DNA from 3 places in the Photobacterium sp. 53610 genome. Region 3 is predicted to be linked to each of the others. Evidence: predicted binding sites of a transcription regulator. Region 3 holds the regulator's gene; each other region holds the start of a gene.

What was found. Region 3 encodes PurR, which represses purine synthesis genes. Its sites were predicted from a motif close to TNANGNAAACGTTTNCNTNA; they were not measured.
Region 1: glyA (serine hydroxymethyltransferase) is a predicted target of PurR. The motif match lies at 2,981-3,000, and genes of this name have one in related genera.
Region 2: purL (phosphoribosylformylglycinamidine synthase) is a predicted target of PurR. The motif match lies at 2,019-2,038, and genes of this name have one in related genera.

The regions. Positions count from the first base shown of each region.
Region 1 is NZ_JAXOFS010000003.1:472,862-478,354, reverse strand. It holds gene ribD (bifunctional diaminohydroxyphosphoribosylaminopyrimidine deaminase/5-amino-6-(5-phosphoribosylamino)uracil reductase RibD) at 1-991, opposite strand, end outside; gene nrdR (transcriptional regulator NrdR) at 998-1,447, opposite strand; gene glyA (serine hydroxymethyltransferase) at 1,598-2,848, opposite strand; gene SPK40_RS11955 (YitT family protein) at 3,348-3,974, shown strand; gene SPK40_RS11950 (hypothetical protein) at 3,975-4,766, opposite strand; gene glnB (nitrogen regulatory protein P-II) at 5,003-5,341, opposite strand.
Region 2 is NZ_JAXOFS010000003.1:465,231-470,723, reverse strand. It holds gene purL (phosphoribosylformylglycinamidine synthase) at 1-1,861, opposite strand, end outside; gene mltF (membrane-bound lytic murein transglycosylase MltF) at 2,261-3,751, shown strand; gene tadA (tRNA adenosine(34) deaminase TadA) at 3,789-4,316, opposite strand; gene SPK40_RS11925 (S-(hydroxymethyl)glutathione dehydrogenase/class III alcohol dehydrogenase) at 4,474-5,493, shown strand, end outside.
Region 3 is NZ_JAXOFS010000001.1:1,041,131-1,046,623, forward strand. It holds gene SPK40_RS04700 (FecCD family ABC transporter permease) at 1-262, shown strand, start outside; gene SPK40_RS04705 (heme ABC transporter ATP-binding protein) at 259-1,080, shown strand; gene purR (HTH-type transcriptional repressor PurR) at 1,426-2,436, shown strand; cyclic di-GMP riboswitch class I at 2,645-2,748, shown strand; gene SPK40_RS04715 (TfoX/Sxy family DNA transformation protein) at 2,880-3,491, shown strand; gene SPK40_RS04720 (hypothetical protein) at 3,681-4,073, shown strand; gene SPK40_RS04725 (carboxymuconolactone decarboxylase family protein) at 4,164-4,775, shown strand; gene SPK40_RS04730 (FAD-dependent oxidoreductase) at 4,772-5,493, shown strand, end outside.

The DNA of each region.
Region 1 (5,493 bases), on a different contig from region 3:
CCATCAGTTTCGGGGCCTGATACAGGATCAACTCATCCACCAGCCCGGCACGAACTAAAGCACCGGCCAGACCGGCGCCTGCTTCTACCCAGAGATGATTGATATCCTGACGGGCCAATGCCTGCATCAGCGCCGTCAGATCCAGCTGACCATTCTCCTGCACCGGGACAACCAGCTGTGAGACATTTTCCGGCCATGAAAGCGTATCTGCCTGCCCGCGGGCCAGCAGCACTTTCCCCGGCAGAGAAAACAAACGTTGTGTGGACTGAAGACGATTATGACTGTCGATAATCACCCGAACCGGCTGTCGCAATTCAGGCTGAGGATACTCGGATTGCGTCCGTTCCCCCAGCTCCTGCCAGCGAACATTCAAAGACGGGTCATCCGCCAGAACTGTGGCGCTGGTCGACAAGATCGCACCTGACTGCGCACGAAATCGCTGAACATCCGCTCTGGCTTCAGGACCAGTGATCCACTGGCTGTCACCATTGGCCAATGCTGTTCTGCCGTCAAGACTGGCTGCCAGCTTGAGCTGAACATAGGGCAACCCCGTTTTCATGCGTTTGATAAAGCCCGGATTGAGTGCCAGTGCATCAGCTTCCAGCAATCCTGTTTCGACTTCAATTCCAGCGTCTCTGAGCATGGTGACACCCCGGCCTGCAACCTGCGGATTCGGATCAACCATAGCGCAGATCACCCGGGAAACCCCAGCCGCAATCAGCGCTTCTGCACAGGGGGGGGTTCTACCGTAGTGGGAGCAAGGCTCCAGCGTGACATATGCCGTTGCGCCCCGGGCGTTTTCCCCGGCAGCACGCAGTGCAAAGACTTCCGCATGCGGTTCCCCGGCACGATAGTGAAAGCCTTCACCAATCACAGTGTCATCTTTCACGATGACGCAGCCGACATTCGGATTAGGGGCAGTGGTGAAACGGCCACGCCGGGCCAGACTGATGGCGCGACGCATCATGGCGTGATCGGTCGGTGTAAACATCTTGAATTATTTTTCCAGTTTGGCGATCGCTTCACCAAATTCCCGGATGTCTTCGAACGAACGGTACACAGAGGCAAAACGAATATAGGCGACTTTATCCAGTTCGATCAGCGCATCCATCACCAGGTTGCCGATCATATCGGATTTCACTTCGCGCTCTCCGGTCGCACGCAAGCGGGATTTGATCGTATTGATCGCTCGTTCAATGTCATCTGCACTGACCGGACGTTTTTCCAGTGCACGTTCAATGCCACCACGCAGCTTTTCTTCGTTAAACGGCTCCCGGCTGCCATTGGTTTTAATGACATGCGGCATCACCAGTTCAGCGGTTTCAAAAGTTGTATAACGCTCGCTGCACGCCAGGCACTGACGACGGCGCCGGACCTGATGACCGTCAGCGACCAGACGGGAATCGATTACTTTGGTGTCATTGGCACCACAAAACGGACAATGCATCTTGCCTCCTCAATTTCGTCGACTCAGTGTAACCCAAATCAACTGTCTTGAGAGGCGCAAAGCTAAATTTTTTATCAACAAAAACGGCATCCGATGGATGCCGTTTCACTATTCTGACCTAAATGTTGGTCTGTATTCAGCCTGACCTACTTACGCGTAAACTGGCAGACGCTTACAGATATCCAGCACTTTCGCTTTAGTTGCATCGATCACGTCCTGGCTCTCGATGTTGTCCAGCACGTCACAGATCCAGTTCGCCAGTGCTTTCGCGTCTTCCGTCGTGAAACCGCGACGGGTGATCGCTGGTGTACCGATGCGGATACCTGAAGTCACGAAAGGACTGCGAGGATCGTTAGGTACACTGTTCTTGTTCACAGTGATGTTCGCTGCACCCAGCGCGGCATCAGCTTCTTTACCTGTAATGTTCTTATCAATCAGGTCAACCAGGAACAGATGGTTCTCGGTACCGCCGGAAACGATCTTGTAGCCACGCTCCAGGAACTGACCCACCATGGCTTTGGCGTTATCAACAACACGCTGCTGGTAAGCTTGAAACTCAGGCTCCATTGCTTCTTTGAACGCAACGGCTTTGGCTGCGATGACATGCATCAGCGGGCCGCCCTGACCGCCAGGGAAAACGGCTGAGTTCAGTTTCTTGTACAGCTCTTCACCTGCATTTGACAGGATCAGACCGCCGCGAGGACCAGCCAGTGTTTTGTGCGTTGTTGTGGTCACTACATGTGCGTGCGGTACAGGGTTCGGGTAAACACCCGCAGCAACCAGACCTGCAACGTGCGCCATATCAACAAAGAAGTAAGCACCAACTTTGTCTGCGATTTCACGCATGCGCTTCCAGTCAACAATCTGAGAGTAAGCAGAGAAACCACCGATGATCATTTTCGGCTTGTGTTCCAGCGCCAGCGCTTCCACTTCTGCGTAGTCAATCTGACCTTGCTCATCGATACCATAAGGAATGATGTTATACAGCTTACCGGAGAAGTTCACAGGAGAACCGTGAGTCAGGTGACCACCGTGTGCCAGGCTCATGCCCAGAACGGTATCGCCGGCATTCAGCAGGGCCATGTAAACCGCACTGTTTGCCTGAGAACCTGAGTGTGGCTGAACATTCGCGTATTCAGCACCAAACAGCTGGCATGCACGATCAATTGCCAGTTGCTCAGCTTTATCTACATACTCACAACCGCCGTAGTAACGCTTACCCGGGTAACCTTCTGCGTATTTGTTGGTCAGTTGTGAACCCTGGGCTTCCATTACACGCGGGCTGGTGTAGTTCTCAGAAGCAATCAGCTCAATGTGCTCTTCCTGACGGGCTGTTTCTTCCTGAATGGCCGCAAACAGTTCCGCGTCATAATCAGCAATATTCATGTCACGCTTTAGCATCAGTCTCTCCTGACTCAGATAGTTCTCAAATTCGCTCACCTAAGTATCTGACAAAGTCAGACTCTTAGGTCAACGGGAAATAATCTGCATTTTTCCCGATTAGTGCTGAAAACACAACCCCAGACACCACGGCAACGCAAACGTTTTCGTCACGCCAGCAGATAAGTCGGCATTTTAGCGAAAATACTCCTTTTCAGATAGCCCCGAAATCGTTTTTTTATCCCCTTTTTTGTTCGTTTTTCTCATCTGGAAGATGAATTTCTTTCAAGTTTGCACAAACATCCATCAAAAAAATTACATCGTAAAATGTGAACGCAACCATAATGCGAAAATAATGATTTACAAAACCGTAAATTTTAAATTACAAACTGTATTTCTTTACCTTCAGCTCCGGGATTCATTTTTTCCAGCCACGCTATAACATATCGCGCGCATTTCCCCTCCAGTGCCGTCGCACTGACGTCACGCAGTATCAGAGGGGTATTTTTGGAGGTATCGATTGAAACACCGCGGCCACTCTCGCAAAGAAAACCTGATTGCCATTCTGACTGGCACATTCATTGTCGCGCAAGGCGTTTTTTTCTTACAACAGGCAAACTTACTGACAGGCGGAACAACCGGCTTAGCGCTGCTGATGACCCACTTTACAGATTTCAGTTTCGGTCAGCTGTACTTTGTCGCGAATATTCCGTTTTACATCATGGCCTGGTTCCGCATGAACCGCAGCTTTGCACTGACCAGTGTGTGCTGTGGAGCGCTGGTTTCAGTCATTACAGACAACCTGCACCATGTGGTGGCTATCAGCCAGTTTGATCCGGTTTACTGTGCCGTGATTGGCGGCTTGCTGATGGGATTGGGAATGTTGATTCTGTTCAGGCATAACACCAGCCTGGGCGGGTTTAACGTATTGGTGCTTTATCTGCAGGAAAAATTCGGCATTTCAGCAGGCAAGCTTCAGATGGGCATCGATATCTGCATTCTGATTTGCTCTTATTTCCTGATGACACCGACTATTCTGCTGTTGTCACTGCTGGGCGCTGTGATGCTGAACCTGGTTCTGGCCATGAACCACAAACCAGGCCGGTATCACGATGGCAAAGCCACCGCGGCCGTGACGAACGACTGATTACACAACGACTGGCTCATGCAGCAAACCGGCATGAGCCAGCTTGTCCAGCAAGACATCTTTTGCCTGACGGCGTAAGTCGCGATCCAGCGCATTGATATTTACCGCGAGCTGCAAAGGCTTCCCTTCCGCACACTCAACCTGCAGTTTCAGCTGATTTTTCACCATGGATACCGCAGAAATCTGAGAAAAAGGAATGCGATAGCAACCAAGCCAGGGATTGGGGGTGATAAACAACGCTTCAGGCGTAACCATCAGTGCCGTTTTCTTTTTCCCTGCCAGATTCCGGGCAAAAATAACCAGACCTGCCAGCACAGCCAGGCCGCCTAAAGGCATCCCCACAATCATCATCAGAATCCCGACGCCAGCCAGTCCGAAGGCCAGCGGATCTTCATCGCAAAAACCAAATTGCGGGTTTTCCGGCTTCAGTTCAGATTTCACATCCTGTACCTGCCGCAGCCGCCAGCGCTGCGCATCAGCCCAATAGCAAATATGGAAAATCAGCCCCAGCGGAAAAAGTACCACTGTTGCGAACAGGACCAGACACTTCCCCAGGAAAGCAGACTTTGTCAGCAGCTTCAGACTCAGAATCTGAGCAAAAACCGCCGCTGCTGCCAGCCATGGCCAGTATGACCATATTTCTGAAGAAATCGGGAGGACAGAAAAGGGAAAAAACTTCGGATTTGAGTGAATCAGTTTCGACATCAAAGGTGCAACGACGATCACCACTGCCGCAGCTGTCAGTACGGAGATGGCAAGGCCGCCATAAGTCGACAGGGACACGCGTTTCATGATGACTCTCCTTGCAGACATTGAAATAAACTTTCGGCCGTTGCGTCATTCCGATATCCGCGAAGACAGCCTAAGGCAACAATGCGACAGGGAAAATTGGATATTAAATGATCAAATCAACAATCAGAGACCGCTTCACAATCAGAGAACATCAAAAAAAGCACAGCCCCGGACAAAGCCGGGGCTGCAGCGGTGGGAGACATTGTGCGTCTCCGGAAATTCTTGCATAAATACAATCAGATGGCGTCTTCGTCTTCTTCACCGGTACGAATCCGGACTACGCGTTCAATATCAAACATGAAGATTTTACCGTCGCCGATCTTACCGGTTTGCGCCGTTTCAATAATCGTCTCGACACACTGCTCTGCCACATCATCACTGACCACAATTTCCAGTTTTACCTTCGGCAGAAAGTCGACCATATATTCCGCGCCACGGTATAACTCCGTGTGGCCTTTCTGGCGACCAAACCCTTTGACTTCGGACACAGTCATTCCCGTGATCCCCACCTCTGCCAGGGCCTCACGCACATCATCCAGTTTGAATGGCTTTATAATGGCTTCGATTTTTTTCATCTCACAATATCCTTTGCTGAGGGTCTGTTGACCCTGAGGTCTGCTGCCCCCGGGGCGGGGTCTCGGCGTGCAATCACCGATACCGGAAAGCCCCCATTATCACCGATTTTTCATTGAAAACTCAACGGCTCGCTGACAGACGGCCCATGATT
Region 2 (5,493 bases), on a different contig from region 3:
CTTTTTGTGAGGTCACATCACGATGCATTTTCGGCGGTTTACCCAGCAGAATATCCATCGGCATATCAATCGGCGTATTGTCGAAGTGGCTGTCATCCAGTGTCAGATGACGCTCTTCTGTCGCTTCACCCACAACCGCATACGGTGCACGCTCGCGCTGACAGATAGCATCGAATACGGCCATCTGTTCCGGTGCAACTGCCAGTACATAACGTTCCTGGGATTCGTTACACCAGATTTCCAGCGGACTCATGCCCGGTTCATCGTTAGGTACATCACGCAGCTGGAACTTACCGCCACGCTCACCGTCGTTCACCAGCTCAGGCAGAGCATTCGAGATACCCCCAGCGCCGACATCGTGGATAAAGGCAATCGGGTTGTCATCGCCCAGCTGCCAGCAACGGTCGATCACTTCCTGACAGCGACGTTCCATTTCCGGGTTTTCACGCTGAACCGAGGCAAAATCCAGATCTTCGGCTGACTGGCCGGAAGCCATGGAAGAGGCCGCGCCGCCGCCCAGACCGATATTCATCGCCGGGCCGCCCAATACGATCAGCTTGGCACCGACTGGAATTTCTTTCTTCTGAACGTGCTCATCACGAATATTCCCCATACCACCGGCAATCATGATTGGCTTGTGGTAACCCCGGATTTCTTCGCCGTTATGAGAAGAAACCATTTCTTCATAGGTCCGGAAATAACCCAGCAGGTTCGGACGTCCAAACTCGTTGTTGAACGCCGCGCCGCCCAGCGGGCCTTCCAGCATGATATCCAGCGCCGTCACAATTCGGCCCGGCTTGCCAAAGTCGGTTTCCCAAGGCTGCTCAAAACCCGGAACGCGCAGGTTTGACACGGTAAAGCCAACCAGACCAGCTTTCGGCTTACCGCCGATCCCGGTTGCGCCTTCGTCACGGATTTCACCACCGGAACCGGTCGAAGCGCCCGGCCATGGGGAAATGGCTGTCGGGTGGTTGTGGGTTTCCACTTTCATCAGGATATGAGCCGCTTCCTGATGGTAGTTATACTGACGGTTTTCCGCATCCGGGAAGAAACGACCCACTTCAGAGCCCACCATGACTGCAGCATTATCTTTGTATGCTGACAGAACGTAATCGCTGTGTTGCTCGTAGGTATTTTTGATCATCTTGAACAGCGACTTTTCCTGATCGACACCGTCAATCGTCCAGTCTGCATTGAAGATCTTATGGCGGCAGTGCTCGGAGTTCGCCTGTGCGAACATCATCAGTTCGATGTCGTTCGGATTCCGGCCCAGTCTGGTGAAGTTTTCAACCAGATAATCAATCTCGTCTTCAGCCAGTGCCAGCCCGAGAGACAGGTTCGCTTCTTCCAGCGCCTGACGGCCACCGGACAGAATATCCACACTCTGCATCGGCGCAGGTTCAGCGTGTCGGAACAGGGCTTCTGCCTGACTGAAATCATCAAACACGACTTCCATCATGCGGTCATGCAGCAGACCTTGCAGCGTTGTTTGCTGGGCCTCGCTCAGCGCAGAGGAGGTCGCGACATAATAAGCCGTACCGCGCTCAAGACGTTTGATTTGTTGCAGACCACAGTTACGGGCAATATCCGTTGCTTTGGAAGACCATGGAGAAATGGTGCCTGGACGTGGGGTAACCAGCAGCAGCGTGCCGCTTGGTTCATGCTCGGCAATCGTAGGGCCATAGGTGAGCAGGCTGGTCAGGGTTTCCAGTGCCTGGCTGTCGAGCGGCGCAGCCAGCTCAGCAAAGTGCATGTACTCGGCATAAATACCTGTGACAGGCAGACCCGAGGCTTGGCAACGCGCCAGCAGTTTATTGACACGAAACTCAGACAGTGCGGGTGAACCACGCAAAATTTCCATGTGCGTACGACTCTCGATTAGCAATTGAATGAAGGTGATATTGGCCTGATCCCCACCCCGGGAGCCACGTCAATGCCACCTTGTTCAGCGCTGATTTCCCCCTTCGGTTCAGAGGAACGGCGGTAGTATACGGGAAAAGCGGGTGTGACGTAACACCTGACGCAACCGTTTGCGCGATTTTTTTTTCAATCCGTCGCCGATCGACAGCGATCTTTGACCACCTGCCCAAAAATGCGCAAATTTTCACCTATTATCCGGTCGCCGGATAAGATCAAATGGGGCTCAGCTTTGCCCGGAATGCGACCTTTGGTATAAAGGACCACTAAATAGACAGATGAGCATGAATTATTGAGACGGTTAGCTTTTTCCGCCAGACTGCGGAACCTGGTCGCTATCTTATTGACAAGCTTGATATTATCGGGATGTCAGTGGGAAAATGACACCCGCACAGAGTTGGAACGGATCCGCGACAGTGGCGTCCTCCGCGTCGGGACACTCAACAATCAGATTTCCTACTACATTGGTCCGGACGGCCCGACCGGACTGGACTATGACCTTGCCCAGCGTTTCGCCGACAAGTTAGGCGTCAAACTGGAAATGCAGCCGGTCTTCTCTCTCTCAGGTCTGTTCCCGGCCCTGACCCGCGGCGATGTCGATCTGCTCGCCGCCGGGCTGACCATGACACCGGAACGGGTCCGGTCTTTTCGTGCGGCACCCGCCTACTACTATGCCAGTCAGATTCTGGTCTATAAGAAAGGGGAGTGGCGCCCGCGTGATGTCGACGATCTGGCCCAGAATAAAGGCCAGCTGGTTGTCGTGCGGGATTCCAGCCATGAAAAGAACCTGCTGGAGCTCAAAAAAGATCACCCGGCCCTGACCTGGCATGCCGTTGATGAAGTCGACAGCGAAGAGCTGCTCAGACAAGTCGCTGTCGGCGAACTGGATTATACCGTCGCTGATTCTGTGGATGTTGCCCTGAGCCAGCGGATTCATCCGGATATCGCCGTTGCGCTGGAACTGACCGATGATCAGCCGATCGGCTGGTTCCTGAACCCGAGCAATGACGACAGCCTGTATGCGCTGCTGATTGAATTTTTCGGCGAGCTCAAACAGAGCGGCGAACTGGCGAAACTGGAAGAAAAGTATTTCGGCCATGTCGATCAGTTCGACTATGTCGATACCCGGGCATTTCTGCGCGCTCTGGAAAGTAAACTGCCGCGCTGGGAAAGTATCTTCAAAAAGTACGCCGACGAGTTTGACTGGCGCCTGCTGGCGGCGCTTTCTTATCAGGAATCGCACTGGAACCCGAGGGCCGTTTCTCCGACAGGTGTCCGCGGCATGATGATGCTGACACTGCCAACCGCGAAATTAGTCGGTGTCCAGAACCGTCTGGATCCGGAACAAAGTATTCGCGGGGGAACGGAATATCTGAGAAAAATGATCGCCCGAATCCCGGACAGCATTGAACCGCATGAAAAAGTCTGGTTCGCGCTGGCGTCATATAATGTCGGATATGGCCATATGATGGATGCCCGTCGTCTGACCAAGAAGCAAGGGGGTAACCCGGACGCCTGGAGTGATGTCAAACAGCGGCTGCCGTTACTGCGCCAGCGGAAGTTCTACCGCCAGACCCGCTATGGTTACGCACGCGGTGATGAAGCCCTGCTCTACGTGGAAAATATCCGCCGGTACTATCAGAGCATCATCGGCTATGAACAGGCACACAGCCAGCCCCTGAACAGTGAAGGGATCCGGCTGGTTGACGACTGGCAGACCATTGCCCCGGTTGAAACGAATGACAACGGGACGACCCTGCTTGAGCAGGCGGCAGACAATGCTATCGAAGCCGTGATCGAAAACACCCAGCCTCAAAAAAACGTGAGTCGCTGATCAACCCCGACCGGGGGGCTGCCAGGCCACCCGGCATTTAATCTTCCTGATGATTGTCCTGCGGTTCTGCAAGCCGGCTGGCTTGTTTCAGTGCTTTTTTCTCGGCACGGCGCCGTTTAAAAAAGGCCTGCAGCTGCTGACGGCATGCATCTTCCAGCATCCCACCCTGAAACGCCACATGATGATTCACCCCGGTATAACTGAGCATGTTCATCACACTGCCCGCTGCACCGGTTTTGGGATCCGGTGCGCCGTATACCACCCGGCCAATCCGGCTGTGCACCATGGCCGCTGCACACATCGGGCAAGGTTCCAGGGTAACATAGAGCACGACATCCAGCAGACGATAGTTAGCCAGCACTTGACCAGCCTGACGTAACGCCATGATCTCGGCATGCGCCGTGGCATCATGCTGACCAATCGAGCGGTTCCAGCCTTCACCAATCACTTCACCATTGAGGACAGCCACAGCCCCGACCGGCACTTCACCTTCGGCTTCTGCCCTGCCCGCCAGCTCAATGGCCCGCTGCATGAAAAATTCGTCCTGACTGCTTGTGTCGCTCACTTTGGTTCTCTGCTGTGACTTCCGGGGCGTCGGATTATAAGCGATGCGCCTCACGCCCACCAGCATCGTCCAGCAATCCGGCAGGCTCCACATTAGGCACAACGCGTAATTCTCACCTACTTTATATGAATCATGACAATGACAAAGTGAGCATGCCATGGAAACGATCAAATCCCGGGCTGCAGTCGCCTGGGGGCCCAACCAGCCTCTGACCATCGAAGAAGTCGATGTTGAGCTTCCCAAAGCCGGGGAAGTGCTGGTTCGTATTGTGGCATCCGGAGTTTGCCATACCGATGCCTTTACGCTGTCTGGTGAAGATCCGGAAGGAATATTCCCGGCCATCCTCGGTCACGAAGGCGGCGGTATTGTCGAAAAAGTCGGCCCGGGGGTCACCACGGTTCAGGTTGGGGACCATGTGATTCCCCTCTACACACCGGAATGCGGCGAATGTAAGTTCTGTTTATCCGGCAAAACCAACCTCTGCCAGAAAATACGCGACACCCAGGGCAAAGGCCTGATGCCGGACGGCACGACCCGCTTTTCTCTGAACGGTGAACCGATATTCCATTACATGGGATGCTCTACTTTCTCGGAATACACCGTGCTGCCCGAAATCTCCCTGGCCAAAGTCAATCCGGCGGCGCCACTGGAAGAGATCTGCCTGCTGGGCTGCGGAGTCACCACCGGCATGGGCGCCGTACTCAACACCGCCAAAGTGCATCCGGGCGATACCGTGGCAGTCTTCGGCCTGGGCGGTATCGGCCTGTCGGTCATCCTCGGGGCAACCATGGCCGGCGCTTCGCGCATCATCGGGATTGATGTGAACGAACATAAATTTGCCCTGGCAAAAAAATTTGGCGCGACAGACTGCATCAACCCCAACGAAAACGACAAGCCCATTCAGGACGTGATCGTTGAACTGACGGACGGCGGCGTCGACTTCTCTTTTGAATGCATCGGCAACGTGAAGGTCATGCGTGCAGCACTGGAGTGCTGCCATAAGGGCTGGGGCGAGTCGGTGATCATCGGGGTCGCCGGAGCCGGACAGGAAATTTCGACCCGTCCTTTCCAATTAGTCACCGGCCGGGTCTGGCGCGGGACAGCCTTTGGCGGCGTGAAAGGCCGGACACAACTACCCGATATCGTCGAGCGATATCTGAACCATGAATTCCAGCTG
Region 3 (5,493 bases):
GGGTGTCGCTGTATCCTTATCCGGCGTGATTGGCTTCGTCGGTCTGATTGTGCCGCATCTCGGCCGTATGCTGGCTGGCCCGAATCACAAAACATTATTGCCACTCTCGGCTTTACTGGGGGCACTTATCTTGCTGGTTGCCGACATGCTGGCCCGTGTTATTGCCGCACCAGCCGAACTGCCGGTCGGTATCATCACCGCTTTACTGGGAGCACCGTTCTTTATAGCTCTGCTACTGAAACAAAAAGGCCGTTTACAATGATTCATCATATCGTTCGCCCCCTTCGCCCCCGGCACGAAAAACAGCAATCACCGGTGCTTTCAGCCGAGGGTTTATCACTGCAACTTGGCGGTAAAACGTTACTGGATCAGCTGAACATCAGTTTCCGCAGCGGAGAGTTAACAGCTTTACTCGGCCCGAATGGTGCCGGTAAAAGTACTTTACTCAAAGTGCTTTGCGGTGAAATTGGTGCCAAAGGTGATGTGTACTATTTTGGTCAAAAGCACAGCGACTGGCAGCCATCCCTGCTGGCCAAACACTTGGGTGTACTTCCTCAGCACAGCAGCCTGTCTTTTGGTTTTACTGCGCAGGAGGTCGTTGAACTTGGCTGTATGCCACTTGGCCTGAAGCGCACAGATTGTCTCCGAATTACCCGGGAATGCATGACGGCTGTTGGGATCAGTCACCTGAGCCAGCGTCAGTACCCCACTCTTTCCGGCGGCGAGAAACAACGTGTTCATTTTGCCCGTGTACTGGCTCAGCTCAGCAATGCGGAAGACCAGTGCATTTTAATGCTGGATGAACCGACCTCAGCTTTAGACCTTGCCCATCAGCACAGTTGCCTGAAACTGGCAAAAGATATGGCCCGTAAAGGAGCCGCCGTCATCCTGGTCATTCATGACCTCAATCTTGCAGCTGAATACGCAGACAGACTGGTATTGCTGAATAAGGGGAAGATACAAGCAGACGGTGATGCCTGGCATACCCTGACCACTGAGAATATCAGTTCCGTTTATGGTTCCCCGGTGATCATCGAATCTCACCCCCGCGGGCACTTTCCGATCGTCCTTTCAGCCTGAACCTCCTGCAAGGGCATCGCTGAGCCGTTGCCCTTGCACAGTACTTACAATGTAAAGACTGAAACAACTTTCAAGTTGCCAGTATTCTTGAGCTGCATCAAGATTCCCCCCACATTTCAAGAGAAACGTTGCACTGTGCGTGAGTCCTTGTAGAATGTGAGCGCAAGCGATTAACCGATGAAATAAATAGCAATAGAAAGTCAGACTTCATATCGGTGTAAGGTATTGTTACCACTCGGCCTGAGCCACTCATTTCCCGCCGCTATCCTCGCAGAGAAGCGGCGTTTTAGCGTCTGGCAAATATGAAAAGACCCTGATCAGGGCCTGAAGACTAGAAGAACAATTATGGCAACCATTAAAGATGTTGCACGTATGGCAGGTGTATCTACTACCACAGTCTCACACGTGATCAACAAAACCCGCTTCGTAGCGGAAGCAACACAGAAAAAAGTGTTGGCGGCAGTTGAAGAATTGAACTACGCGCCAAGCGCCGTCGCGCGCAGCCTGAAATGTAATACAACCAGCACCATCGGCATGCTGGTGACAAAATCGACCAACCCATTCTTTGCCGAGTTGGTGCATGGCGTTGAAGAGTACTGCTATAAATCCGGTTATACGCTGATTTTATGCAACACCGAAGGTAATCTGGCCAAACAGAAGGATTACCTGCGCATGCTTTCTGAAAAGCGTGTGGATGGTCTGCTGGTGATGTGTTCTGATCTGGATGATCAACTGCTGGAACAGTTAGAGCGGCAGCCTGATCTGCCCATGGTTATCATGGACTGGGGTCCTGCACGCCCAAAAACAGATAATATTCAGGATAATGCAGAACTTGGCGGTTATCTTGCCACTCGTCATTTTATTGACAATGGACACAGTAAAATTGGTTGTCTTTCCGGCCAGAAAGATAAATCTACCTGTCGTGAGCGGCTGAAAGGTTTCCATAAAGCCATGAGCGAAGCTGGTCTGACGGTCAATGAAAACTGGATCATTGAAGGTGATTTCGAATGTGAATCTGCCGTAGATGCAGCCAATGCTTTTATTGCCATGAAAGAGCGTCCAACTGCTATTTTCTGCTTCAATGACATTATGGCAATGGCCTTAATCAGTACATTTGAACAAGCAGGGATCAATGTACCAAATGATATTTCAATTATTGGTTATGACAATATTGATCTGGCCCCGTACTTTTCACCACCTCTGACAACAATCCACCAGCCAAAACGCCGTTTAGGCAAGACTGCTGTGGAAATCCTGATGGAACGTGTGAAAGATAAAAACCATGAATTTCAGACTTTTGAGATCAATCCTGAGCTCGTGGTTCGCCGTTCCGTCAAAAAAATAACACATCCATAAAAAACGATATTAACCTACATATATTGATAAACAGCCGATATAAACACCCATATCGGCTATGTTTATATGGAATATTACTACGCTACAGAGGAATTGATGGGATAATCAGTTAGTTTCTGTAAAATTTATACGATTTTTATTGCGAAGAGTATCACAATTTTTTGTGCGATCGATATCAAATTTGTCTTATTGATATATGATTAAACAGTCACGAACAAGGCAAACCATCTGAAAGGATGGGACGCAAAGCTTCCGGCCTAAAAGCAATGACTTAGTGATAAAGTTATTACTCATGGTAGCGGGGTTGCCGATGGATGAAGTGAAGTTTATGGGACACTTTTGTCATTCTTATGACAAAAGACTCATAATCTTATGCACAATTGAATCCTCGCTCCGTTGTTTGGTGACTTCTTTTGTTGAAATTCCTAACCGAGAAAAGAAGCATGGACAAACCACTACTGAAAGATTCAATTCGTTTATTTGAGAAATTTGGCCAGATTAAATCTCGCTCAATGTTTGGCGGTTTTGGCATTTTCGCAGGTGAAACGATGTTTGCTCTGGTTGTTAGCGACAAGCTGCATCTGCGCGCTAACGCGAAAAATGAAGAAACCTTTAAACAAGCTGGCCTCAAACCGTACGTTTATCAAAAACGCGGTTTTCCTGTCGTCACAAAACACTATGCCATTCCGGAAAACTGGTGGGAAACCCCAGAAGTCATTCTGGAGCACGCTGAAGTTTCTCTCAATGCAGCTCAGGCTGACAAAGAGAAAAAAATGCAGGCTAGCCCTAACCGCATTAAAGATCTGCCAAATCTTCGCCTTGCCAATGAGCGTATGCTCAAGAAAGCAGGCATCAACTCTGTAGATCAGCTGTTTGAAGTTGGTGCTATCGGTGCTTTTCAGGCGCTGCAGGAATCTCATCACGAGTCATTGAGTCTGGATTTGCTTTGGGCGTTAGAAGGCGCAGTCAGTGGAAAACACTGGTCTGTGATTACCCCACAACGTCGAAATGAGCTCCTGTCCAAACTAGAAGTCAATTCTGGCGCTCATCACTAAGTATTCAGATTATTTTGCCAGTGCAGCGATTTGCACTGGCTTTAAATAATCTGCTTTAGCCCTGGCACCCTGTCAGGGCTGTGTAAAAAACAGACAAACCTCACAAACATTAATAACAATTCCATCAGTTAACTTTTCTTCAGCTTCGCCGCCTTTAGAATGTATGTTTTGCATCAGAAAGGAGGTCATATGCGCTCATCTACGCCGTTTCCGGGCCAGACTGACACAATTTTCAAAGATAAATTCCACAAATGGCCAAAACTGATGCGCTACCTGGTCTTTATCAGTTTGCTTCCTTCTGCCGTTCTGCTCATCTTTGCGCACACACCAACCGGCACGGAAAGTAACCTGCTTCCCTCTTGCCTGGTTGCCTCTGTAATCAACATTCTGCTGATTAGCTGGGGCCTGATCCTGAAAATCAAAGCCCGTAAATACTGGTATCGAAACTATCACATTGGCAAAACCATCCTGCTTGCCCTGTTGCCGCTCATCGCCAGTACATATCTGGTGCTGGATACCAATACTCGCAGCTCACTCACCAATCAGCCTGTTGCGCGTACTGTACAACTTTCAATCAACTGATCACAAAAGCTAAATCAATACCCCCATTTCTGAAATTTGTCCGGATCTGAACGGTCGGTATGATAAACCGCTTTCTCCGGAGAACTTCCAGTGCGTGTACCGGCAAAAAAACGCTACTCCATTTTAATCCGTCCCCTGCTCTGGCTGCAAAAACGCCATTTCGGACAGCCGCTGAATCCGGCTTTACTTTGGGGACGCCGACCCGTCTTGTTTTACCTCGTGGCCAGTTTCTTTGGTTACTTAGACAGAAAACGATCACCGTTGTCTGATGTGATGCGATCCCTTGTCTGCGTCCGTGTTTCTCAGCTCAACGACTGCGCGTTTTGTGTCGATGCCAATGGCATGAGACTGGCGCAACGCTGCCAATCAGTCGAAAAAATACAAGCCCTGACTCAATGGCAGGAAAGTCCGCTGTTTGATACTCAGGAAAAAGCAGTACTGGCCTATACCGAAGCAATGACAGTCACCGGTAATCGTGTAACTCAGCAGATGGTTGATAATCTGAAACAATGGTATGACGAAGATGCTCTGGTCGAGCTGACAGCGTTAGTCAGTTTCCAAAACCTGTCTGCAAAGTTTAATACCGCTTTGGATGTCCCTTCGCAGGCATTCTGCTCGATTCCTCTGAATCAGCAACCGGCACCGAAACAAAACGATACCAAACGCGATCAGCTCACTCACCAAGCAGATAAGCACCGATGAACCGATTCAAAAAACCTTTGTTACTGGCTTTCATTGCCGCCGCCTTTATCGCCTGGTTCGCTTTCGATCTGGGCAACTATTTCACGCTTGAACAAGCAAAAGCCTACCAGCATTCCCTGCAGGCCAGCATTATTGAGCACCCCTTATTGTCGAGTACGCTATTTTTCGCAGTTTATGTTGTACTGGCTGCCCTTTCCTTCCCGGGCGCTGCGGTCATGACTTTACTGGGTGCGGCGCTGTTTGGTTTCTGGTGGAGTTTGCTGGTCGTTTCATTTGCCAGCTCGCTGGGTGCGACACTGGCATTTCTGGCGAGCCGCTTCCTGCTGCATGACTGGGTACAACACAAGTTTGGACGACGCCTGTCTGCTGTGAACCGGGGTGTCGAAAAAGATGGTCCCTTTTATCTATTTACACTGCGTTTAATTCCCGTCTTTCCGTTCTTTCTGGTCAACCTGCTGATGGGCCTGACTCCGATGCGTGGCCATACTTTCTATTGGGTCAGCCAGTTGGGGATGCTACCCGGAACCATGGTTTACCTCAACGCGGGTACCCAGTTAGGAGAAATTGAATCTCTGTCCGGCCTGATTTCACTGCCGGTCCTGATCTCTCTGGTGCTGTTGGGGATTTTTCCATTCATTGCGAAAGGTATCATGGGTGTCATTCAGCAACGCCGCATCTATCAGCACTGGCAGCGTCCGACGCAATTCGACCAGAATAT